DNA from 3 places in the Peribacillus sp. TE19612 genome. Region 1 is predicted to be linked to each of the others. Evidence: riboswitches for the same ligand, from Rfam matches in the RefSeq annotation. Region 1 holds a riboswitch; each other region holds the start of a gene.
The links. A riboswitch is a leader RNA that binds a small molecule or an ion and turns the genes downstream of it on or off. The one in region 1 is predicted to bind cobalamin.
Positions count from the first base shown of each region.

Region 2: linked by a shared signal. The riboswitch ahead of ACZ9AO_RS01605 (energy-coupling factor ABC transporter permease) and the one ahead of ACZ9AO_RS18135 (ABC transporter substrate-binding protein) in region 1 are both predicted to bind cobalamin.
Region 3: linked by a shared signal. The riboswitch ahead of metE (5-methyltetrahydropteroyltriglutamate--homocysteine S-methyltransferase) and the one ahead of ACZ9AO_RS18135 (ABC transporter substrate-binding protein) in region 1 are both predicted to bind cobalamin.

Region 1 is NZ_JBWCCL010000010.1:88,802-92,080, reverse strand. It holds tRNA gene ACZ9AO_RS18145 (tRNA-Arg) at 165-238, opposite strand; partial or broken gene ACZ9AO_RS18140 (polysaccharide deacetylase family protein) at 438-1,315, shown strand; cobalamin riboswitch at 1,402-1,576, shown strand; gene ACZ9AO_RS18135 (ABC transporter substrate-binding protein) at 1,755-2,720, shown strand; gene ACZ9AO_RS18130 (FecCD family ABC transporter permease) at 2,683-3,279, shown strand, end outside.
Region 2 is NZ_JBWCCL010000001.1:339,749-343,027, reverse strand. It holds gene cobJ (precorrin-3B C(17)-methyltransferase) at 1-317, opposite strand, end outside; gene ACZ9AO_RS01610 ((2Fe-2S) ferredoxin domain-containing protein) at 332-700, opposite strand; cobalamin riboswitch at 852-1,041, opposite strand; cobalamin riboswitch at 1,243-1,438, shown strand; gene ACZ9AO_RS01605 (energy-coupling factor ABC transporter permease) at 1,614-2,357, shown strand; gene ACZ9AO_RS01600 (energy-coupling factor ABC transporter substrate-binding protein) at 2,359-2,670, shown strand; gene cbiQ (cobalt ECF transporter T component CbiQ) at 2,657-3,279, shown strand, end outside.
Region 3 is NZ_JBWCCL010000005.1:6,356-9,634, forward strand. It holds gene bcp (thioredoxin-dependent thiol peroxidase) at 1-267, opposite strand, end outside; gene ACZ9AO_RS10250 (potassium channel family protein) at 330-749, opposite strand; cobalamin riboswitch at 985-1,176, shown strand; gene metE (5-methyltetrahydropteroyltriglutamate--homocysteine S-methyltransferase) at 1,323-3,279, shown strand, end outside.

The DNA.
Region 1 (3,279 bases):
CTCCAGACATAGAGAAGTAATAGTGAAATGGAATATCACTGTTTCCTACGTTCAGAAGTGCTTTTATCCTACATACAATTTACGGCTTTTACGGTCATACCAACAGAAAAAAACCCTGCTACAACACGGAGAAACCGCATTATAACAGGGCTTATAAACTTTAGCGTCCCAGATAGGAATCGAACCTACGACCTACAGCTTAGGAGGCTGTCGCTCTATCCTGCTGAGCTACTGGGACATATATTAAAGTCGACGACTTATTTATTATATTTCTTATAGGCAAACTTTTCAAGCTAATAGCACATACTTATGAAAAAAAATCCTCATAAATGTTTAGCGCATCGCTAAGCTCTCGTTTTTCCCCTTTTTTCATTAAATGGAATACTTTATTGTTCATGGGTTTTCTGGTACTATTATACTATAAAAAAATCAGGAGAATGATAGTGAAAAAATATAGAGTTTTAAGGATGGCGGCATTGCTGGGAATTTTGATTTTACCTGGATGCACACAAGGGATTTTAGAGGGGATAGGCACAAAGACGGCAGCGCCGATTGCGGAAGATGACATTGAAGTGGCCGAAGCGGCTGAGAATGGGAGCGGGCAGGATTCGGAGGGGCAAATCGAAACGGGAGACTGGATAAAGGCCGAGTCCCCGGTCCAGCTTCCGATATTGATGTATCACAGCATTTCCCAAGGTAATGGCCTTCGGGTTCCAAGGGAGGAATTCCGATCACAAATGGCTTGGCTTCGGGAGAATGGTTACTATACATTATCCCCTGAAGAAGCATTCCTCGTTTTATCCGAGAATCGGATGCCAAGTGAGAAGTGCGTCTGGCTTACTTTTGATGATGGCTATACAGATAACTACACGGAGGCATTCCCGATATTAAAAGAAAATGATATGAAAGCAACTGTCTTCATGATCGGGAAGTCCATAGATAAAAGTCATCACCTGACTGAAAATCAAATGTTGGAGATGAGCAGGGATGGGGTTTCGATTGAAAGCCATACCATCAACCATTTGGAGCTGAACCGCATGACGGCAGAGCAGCAAGAAGCGGAAATGGTTCAGTCGAAGGTGCTGTTCGACCGTATCATCGACCAGGACACGACAGTGCTTTCCTATCCGGTTGGCCGGTATAACGAAGAGAGTCTCAGGCTGTCAGAAGAAGCTGGATACAAGATGGCAGTCACTACCGAACCTGGGGGAGCTTCAAGCGACCAAGGATGCATGCTCTGCATCGAGTTCGGATTTCACCGGGGTTATCGATCAATGGGTTTGCGTCGCTGATTGAAAATGCTTCAAAGCATTGAAGGCGGAAGGGTCATTTCGCACTTGTTCAGAAAAATCATATAATAATCGATTCTTACATGGTGTATAATGAAGGCAGTGAAAATTATATACATATGAACGATTTGGTGTCTTAATGACTTAAAAGGGAAGTTGGTGAAATGCCAATGCGGTCCCGCCACTGTATATGGGAGCTGACGGCAGTGTACCACTGTATGAGATATGGGAAGGTGCCGTTGACGATGACCATGAGCCAGGAGACCTGCCAGAATTCGTACACCTGTAACCTACGCGGATGGGAAGGTGTGTGGCAGACACTAAGAAAGAGTCCGTATTGATATTGTTGCCATGCAAGCATCTTCCGTTTAACGGGAGATGCTTTTTGTTTTGGGGGCATCTTCCAGGATTGGTTTTCTCTGTTAGGTATGAAGAAATTAAATAAAAAGATTGTGGGGAATGAAAATGAAGAAGATTTTTGGTCTGATACTGTTGATGTTACTGACTGCAGGCATGATGGTTGGCTGCGGTGGCGCTGCTGACGAAGGAAATGAAAAGCAGCAAACGAACCATGCACAACACGAGGCTTTCCCGATTACGATTAAAGATGCAAGTGGGGAAAAAGTAACGATAGAAAAAGAACCGAAGAAAATCGTTTCGTTGATACCAAGTAATACGGAAGTGGTCTTTGCACTTGGTTTGGGTAAAAAGGTCGTTGGTGTTTCCGACAATGATAATTACCCGGAGGAAACAAAAGAAATTGAAAAAGTTGGCGGAATGGAAATGAACACGGAGCTGATTGTCTCCATGAAGCCTGACCTTGTTCTTGCACATGCATCAAGTGCCCATAATTCAAATGAGGGTTTACAGCAGCTTAAGGATGCTGGAATAGATGTACTCGTAGTCAATGATGCCCAAAGCTTCGACCAAGTCTATGAATCTATTGAAATGATTGGACAGGCAACGGGAGAACATGATAAGGCAAACGAAATCGTTGCGGGTATGAAAACGAAGCTCAAGGATATCCAGGAAAAAGCCAAGTCCGTAAAGAAAGAGGATAGGAAGACCGTTTTAGTGGAAGTTTCGCCTTCACCGGAAATATACACACCTGGAAAAAATACTTTCATGAATGAGATGCTTCATATTATTTCAGCGGATAATGCGGCTGCTGAATTGGACGGTTGGGCAAAAATTGATGAAGAGTCGATGATTGCTGCAAATCCTGATGTCATCATTACAACGTATGGTTATTATACGAAAGATGCAGTAAGTGAAGTGACGGCCCGAAAAGGATGGCAAGACGTAAATGCTGTTAAGAATGGCCAAGTCTTTGATGTCCATTCTGACTTGGTGACCCGTTCCGGTCCACGCTTAATAGAGGGAGTAGAGGAACTTGCCAAATCAGTCTATCCGAACCAATTCGACAACTAAATGGGCGTTTGCGTATTTGATTGCGTTGTTGATTTTGTTATTCGCAATGACGATAGGCATTTCCTTTGGTTCGGTGCCAGTACCGATTCCCGTACTTATACAAATAATCGGCAAGGAGATTTTCCACTTGCCGATTTCTGCCGATCCGGATGTGATGCTAACGAATATCGTGATGAACATCCGCTTGCCGCGGGTGCTGCTCGCTGGTTTGGTTGGGGCATCACTTGCGATTGCGGGTGCGGCTTTTCAGGGACTGCTCCGGAACCCGCTCGCTGATCCTTACACATTAGGTATTTCATCAGGAGCATCGGTCGGAGCCGTTTTGACAATATTCTTGAATATATCACTGCCATTCATCGGTTTATATACCCTTCCGGCATTGAGTATCTTATGTTCAGTGCTCACGATGCTCTGCGTACTGACTTTTGCAAAAAAAATGGATCGATCGATGAAAGTGGAAACGATCATTTTAACGGGAATCATTTTCAGCTCGTTTTTAAGTGCCTTCATTTCATTGATGATTGCGCTGACGGGTGATGAATTAAGACAAATCATCGGC
Region 2 (3,279 bases), on a different contig from region 1:
TCTTTCCAGCCTTTTTCAATCAATACTTCATAGACCAACCCTGCCATCCCGTAAACTCCGGCATCCCCACTGGAAATCACCGCCACTTTCTTTCCCAGCTCCGCTTGTTTCACCGCTTCCTGTGCACGTGATACCTCTTCGGTCATCCCCGTACTAATGATCGTTTGATCTGTTAGCAGTCCCTGAATGAGTTCAACATAAGTTTTATAACCAATGATGTAGTCACTTTCTTGAAGGGCTTCGACGGCACGTTTGGTAATGTGTTCAAAATTCCCGGGCCCAAAGCCCACGACGAATAATTTACCGTTTGTACTCATTAAGACATCTCCTTTTACGCTTTGTTCTTTGAAATACCCGTATGAGCAGGAAAATCTGGATTAGGGGTCATTTCCCCGTCTTTGTATTGATAGATCATCTGTGGAACAAACTCACCATCATCGATATTACTGACGATCTGCCGACCGAAATCAGGCGTTTCCACTCGATACCAGTTTCCTTGGGGATAGGCAATAACTACGCAGGCATCCTTACATCTCCCGTTACAGCGTGTCCTCGTTGTATGGATTTTCAGATCCAGTCCTTTTGAAGCAATTTCATCGCGAATCGCTTGGGTTACTTCTTCCCCGCCCTTTTTCATGCAGCTGCTCCCATTACAAATCAACAGATGCGTATTTGTACCCGTCAAGTTCCAAGTAGTCATCTTCTTCCTCCTGAGTTCAGGGAAAAGGCAAAATAAAAAACCTTAACATAAGAGTCAAGGTTTAAAAAAACTATATGAATGAGGAGCCAAAGGCAAGCTTGCCAAATCCTCCCAAAATCGTCATAGTCCTTCTACCTTTCCCTCCGAAAAGTATCATGCAATTTTAAAAGCAGGTTTCCTGGCTTACGCTTCATTTTACTTTGTCCCTTCCCGGCATCATGCCAGTGGCTATCGACAATTTCATCAGCGTTTACAGTAGCGGGGGCTGCATCGGATTTTCACCGATTTCCCTATTATCCCTTGATTATTCATACAAGGGCACTTTTAAAATGAAATATTTGGTTTTATTATACATTTCCAACTAACTTAATCTATCATATAACAACTTTGTCAAAATTCAATAGTTTATTCCGACTGTTTAGAAAAGTTTAAACGTGTAAAACCAGTTACAATCCTTTCCTCGCAACAAACTTCGACCCAAAAAAAAAGATAGTGTAGCTGGAATTATTTCTTTATGGTACACTATACGAGAATTTTCTAAATAATTACATAAGTTTCATGGTGTTGAATTTCTCGGAATTCAGCTTAAAAGGGAAGCCGGTGAAAATCCGGAGCGGTCCCGCCACTGTAAAGGGAAGTTCCATTACTTTAACTTTAATCCACTGTCAAATGAGATGGGAAGGATGTAATGGGATGATGAACCAAAGCCAGGAGACCTGCCATGAAGCGTGAAACTGTTTCAGCCTACGAGGATGGGCGTGCGGATCAGGCAGAATGGCCCAAGGTTGGTTCATGTTGCAAAATTCCTGTTCATTACGCACTTCTTTCCTTTGAGAGAAGTGCTTTTTAGTTTGGGCGCCGCTTTTCTTCTCAAGATTGATCAGAACAATTAAAAGTGTTGAAAGGAGAAAGAATGAAAAGAACCAATTGGAAAATTATTTATTTTGTCATTTTACTGCTTTTTGTCCCGAAACGGGCATTGGCCATGCATATCATGGAGGGCTTTTTACCCATAGAATGGGCTATATTCTGGTGGGCCGTGTCGCTTCCATTTTTAATCCTGGGGTACCGGTCCATTAGGTCCAAAGTAAGGGAAAACCCAGAAACAAAAATGATACTAGGCCTATCGGGCGCATTTGTATTTATATTATCGGCCCTAAAGATTCCTTCCGTTACGGGAAGTTCTTCGCACCCTACCGGAGTTGGTTTAGGTTCCATACTATTCGGACCATTGGCCATGAGTGTAGTCGGCTCCATCGTTCTGTTATTTCAAGCTGTTTTACTGGCACACGGAGGTTTGACGACATTAGGGGCCAATGCATTCTCCATGGCCGTTTGCGGACCGTTCATTGCTTACTTTGTCTTCAAGGGCGCAACTAAATTGGGGTGGTCTTTTTCACTTGCCGTATTCTTGGCAGCTGCTTTTGGGGATTTGGGCACCTATGTGGTAACTTCTGTTCAACTTGCTCTTGCTTTCCCTTCCGAGGTAGGAGGATTCATGGCCTCTTTCAGTAAATTTGCAGGGATTTTTGCCCTGACCCAAATTCCCTTGGCCATCAGTGAGGGGTTATTGACAGTCGTCGTAATGAATTTCTTGAAAAAATACAATCTAGGCGAATTGAAATTGCTGCGAGTTTTATCTAAGGAGGCCCGTTAAAATGAAAAAAAGTTTACTGCTGCTTTTCCTGGTTGTCATTCTTGCAACCATACCGTTAATCACCCAACAAGGAACGGAATTTGGCGGTGCCGACGGCGAAGCTGAGGAAGCCATCACTAAGATCCAGCCGGAATACAAGCCATGGTTCAACAGTATTTGGGAGCCGCCAGGTGCAGAAACCGAAAGCTTATTATTTGCGCTGCAAGCTGCAATCGGAGCTGGTTTCATTGGGTATTTCATAGGTGTAACGAGACAAAGGAATAAGCAAACCAAACAAGAAATTCCCGAAAAATCGAAGCATGTTACTCATTGATAAATATGCCTATTTCAATGGGCTAAAGGATGTACATCCGTTGGAAAAGATGGTTTTTGCACTCTCTCTTTTGCTGTTTTCGTTAACGGTAAGGGATATGGCCGTTTCGCTCATCACTTTTACGGTGATGAGCGCTTTAATCATTTTTGCGGCAAAAATCCCTCTTTCTTATTATCTTAAATTACTTCTATTACCAGGATTTTTTATACTATCAGGAACCATTACCATCCTTTTTTCTTTCACTGGTAAATTCACTTCGATTTCGAATATATGGTGGTCCTGGAAGATCGGGAATTGGCAAATATTCATCAGCGATGACAGCTTTGGTACGGTGGCCAATTTGATCACTGTCGTATTCTGCAGCATCAGCTGTTTATATTTCCTTACCTTAACTACACCCATTACCGTCATCCTATCCGTGCTGCGAAAATTTAAAGTGCCTTCGTTATTGGTCGATTTAATAGAATTGACCTATCGATTCATCTTTATTTTTTTAGATACGGCTTTGGCCATTCACCAATCACAAGCTTCACGGCTGGGGTATGGTTCGTTTAGGAAAGGCATTCGATCTCTCGGATTACTAATTTCATCATTATTTTTAGGAGTATT
Region 3 (3,279 bases), on a different contig from region 1:
CAGAAAAGGCAATCCATGTTTTTCGATGAATTTTTCATGACGTGCCGCTGGATCTGGGCTGATACCAAGGATGACCGCGTTCAATTCCTCGAATTGCTCATTATGGTCCCGGAAATCACAGGCCTCCGTCGTGCAACCTGGCGTCATGTCTTTTGGGTAAAAATATAAAACAATGTTTTTCCCCTTAAAATCCGATAGGGAAACCATTTCACCATTGTTTGCAGGGAGTTTGAAATCAGGTGCTTTTTCTCCAATTTTAACAGTCATATTGAACCCTCCATTTCTTTCATTATGGTAAGAGTACCCAATAATCGAAAGAAACACAACTTTCATTTATCCTTCCTATCTTTCTGCTCCAGATCGATCACCGTACGAATCACGAACGCTGCCGGCAGTGTATACCCAATGAAGGCCTGAATGGTAGCTATCATCCTGCCCATGCCAATCGGGGCTATATCTCCATACCCTACAGAAAACATCGTCATCGCACTAAAATAAAAAGAAGTCTTCAATTGTTCATAGAAAGTCCCATCCAACCGATTGCCCATATCAAGAATCACCGAATGATTCTGAAGCTCGTATAATAAATATATCAGTGCAAATCCAACTAATATCGTCGCATATAAATTGCCAAGCCACAGCATATCCTCAAGAGAAAACTTCTTTCCTCCCGACTCAACAAGAAATAACGTACGAATGCTCATCACCATGCAAAAAATGATTCCTGCAATCAAGATGTAGAAAGTCATCCCCCACGCCCCATTTCAAAACGCCACTCCCTCTATACATACTCCCTGTCCAAACAATATATTCTTTTTTAGGAATCAGCCTTATCACCGACAAACTTTAAACGGAAACTTTCCCGAATCTTTTTTCCATGTTGACCCTTTTGGTCGGATATGTTAAGATTGTCTAAATTTTTATAATAATTTTTATTTTATAAATATTTGACCTGCAAACAATTAACAAGGCAGGTTTTGCAAAATTTCATATGTGGAAATAGGTTCCTAATTTTCATTAGGATTAAAAGGGAAGTCCGGTGTAATTCCGGCACGGTCCCGCCACTGTAATGGGAATGTTAGCGTCAATCAATATGCCACTGATCAACGGATCGGGAAGGCCAGCCGCTAATGATATTCCCTAAGTCAGGAGACCTGCCTATCTCGACAACACTGTTTTAACCTACGGGAGATAGGGAGGTGTTAGGGACCTTATAATTGTAAGGGGCATTTTGCATGCCTCTTTATTTTAAGCATTTCTAACTTTCTTTTTTGACGGTTAGGAATGCTTTTTTTATTGTTCGAACAAATGAATGTAGGAGGATGGGAATTTTGAAAAGCAGCAGTTTGGGTTACCCTCGAATCGGGGAAGATCGTGAATGGAAACGTACATTGGAAGCTTACTGGTCCGGTAAAATCGATGAAGCGGAATTTACGTCACAACTAAAAGCCATCCGTTTAGGCAACTTACAAAAACAGAAGCAACAAGGCATTGATATCATCCCTGTCAACGACTTCACTTTTTATGATCAAATGCTCGATATGTCCGTCATGTTCGGTCTTGTTCCTGAACGTTATTCAGCATATGAAGGCGGAAGCGTCCCCCTTTCCGTTTATTATTCAATGGCCCGCGGAAACAATGATGAAGTCGCTTCCGAAATGACGAAATGGTTCAATACGAACTATCACTATATTGTCCCTGAATTAAAACTGGCACAGCTTACTTTAACAGAAAATAAACCACTTACAGCATATCGGGAAGCCAAGGAAAAGCTAGGAATCGAAACAAAGCCCGTTTTGATCGGACCTTATACTTTCCTCTCCCTTTCAAAAGGCTTCAATAAACAAGAAATCCCTGGCATCATCCTGAGCCTGCTTCCCCTATACACGCAAATCCTGCGGGAGTTGGAGCAAGAAGGCGTGAAGTGGGTTCAAATGGACGAACCTTCCCTTGTTTCATCCATTTCCAAGGATGATATGCAAACCGTTACTTACCTCTATGAAAAACTGAATGAAGCAGCACCAAACCTGAACATCATGCTACAAACATACTTTGATGCGGTGGAACATTACCAAGAAGTCATCGAATTACAAGTCCAAGGGATCGGTCTTGATTTTGTACATGATAAAGGGAGGAATTTAAGTAACCTTGAGGCATTCGGTTTCCCGAAGGACAAAGTGCTTGCAGCGGGTGTGATTGACGGAAAAAACATTTGGCTATCTGATTTATCCCAAAAAATCGAATTGATCGAGACACTTAAGAAACAGGTAGCCGAGGACCAAATCTGGCTACAGCCCTCTTGTTCCCTGCTTCATGTCCCGGTGACCGTTCGTAATGAAACCGCCCTTTCAAAAGAAGTGAAAGAGGCCCTTGCTTTCGCTGATGAGAAACTTGAGGAAATCACACTTTTGGTCAAAGGGAATAATCAAGGCATTGAAGCAATCGCCGAAAAAGTCGATGCCAATATATTTACGATTCAAACGTTAGCCAATTCAAATGTCCGTAATCACGGGTCTGTACAATCCAATGTCGAAAAGGTTAAAACCAGGACCGCCGGCCGTCAGCTTCCATTTAAAGACCGTTACCAAAAACAACAGGAATTTTTCAAATTGCCTTTTCTCCCTTCGACTACAATCGGCAGCTTTCCGCAGACATTTGAAGTTAAACAAGCACGCGGGAAATTCAATAGAGGAGAATGGACAGCCCAGCAATATGAAACATTCGTTAACGAAGAAATCGGCAGGTGGATCGAAATCCAAGAAGAAATCGGTTTGGATGTTCTCGTTCACGGGGAATTCGAACGGACGGATATGGTTGAATACTTCGGCCATAAATTAGGCGGATTCGTCTTTTTAGAAAAGGGTTGGGTACAATCCTATGGGTCCCGCTGTGTGAAACCGCCAGTCATCTACGGCGACATCCATTTCATCGAACCGATGACAGTCAAGGAAAGTGTATACGCACAATCACTGACGAAGAAGACGGTGAAGGGAATGCTGACAGGTCCTGTTACGATTTTGAACTGGTCATTTGTCCGTGATGATATTTCCAGGGAGAATGTTTGCTATCAGCTGGCGCTCGCTTTGGAAAAAGAAGTCATTGCCTTGGAATCTGCTGGAATTAAAATGATTCAGGTTGATGAGCCTGCACTTAGAGAAGGTCTGCCATTGAAAAAAAGCGATCGCGACGAGTATTTGAACTGGGCAGTGAATTCATTCTTGATATCCACATCAAGCGTGGAGGATACAACCCAAATTCACACGCATATGTGCTATTGCG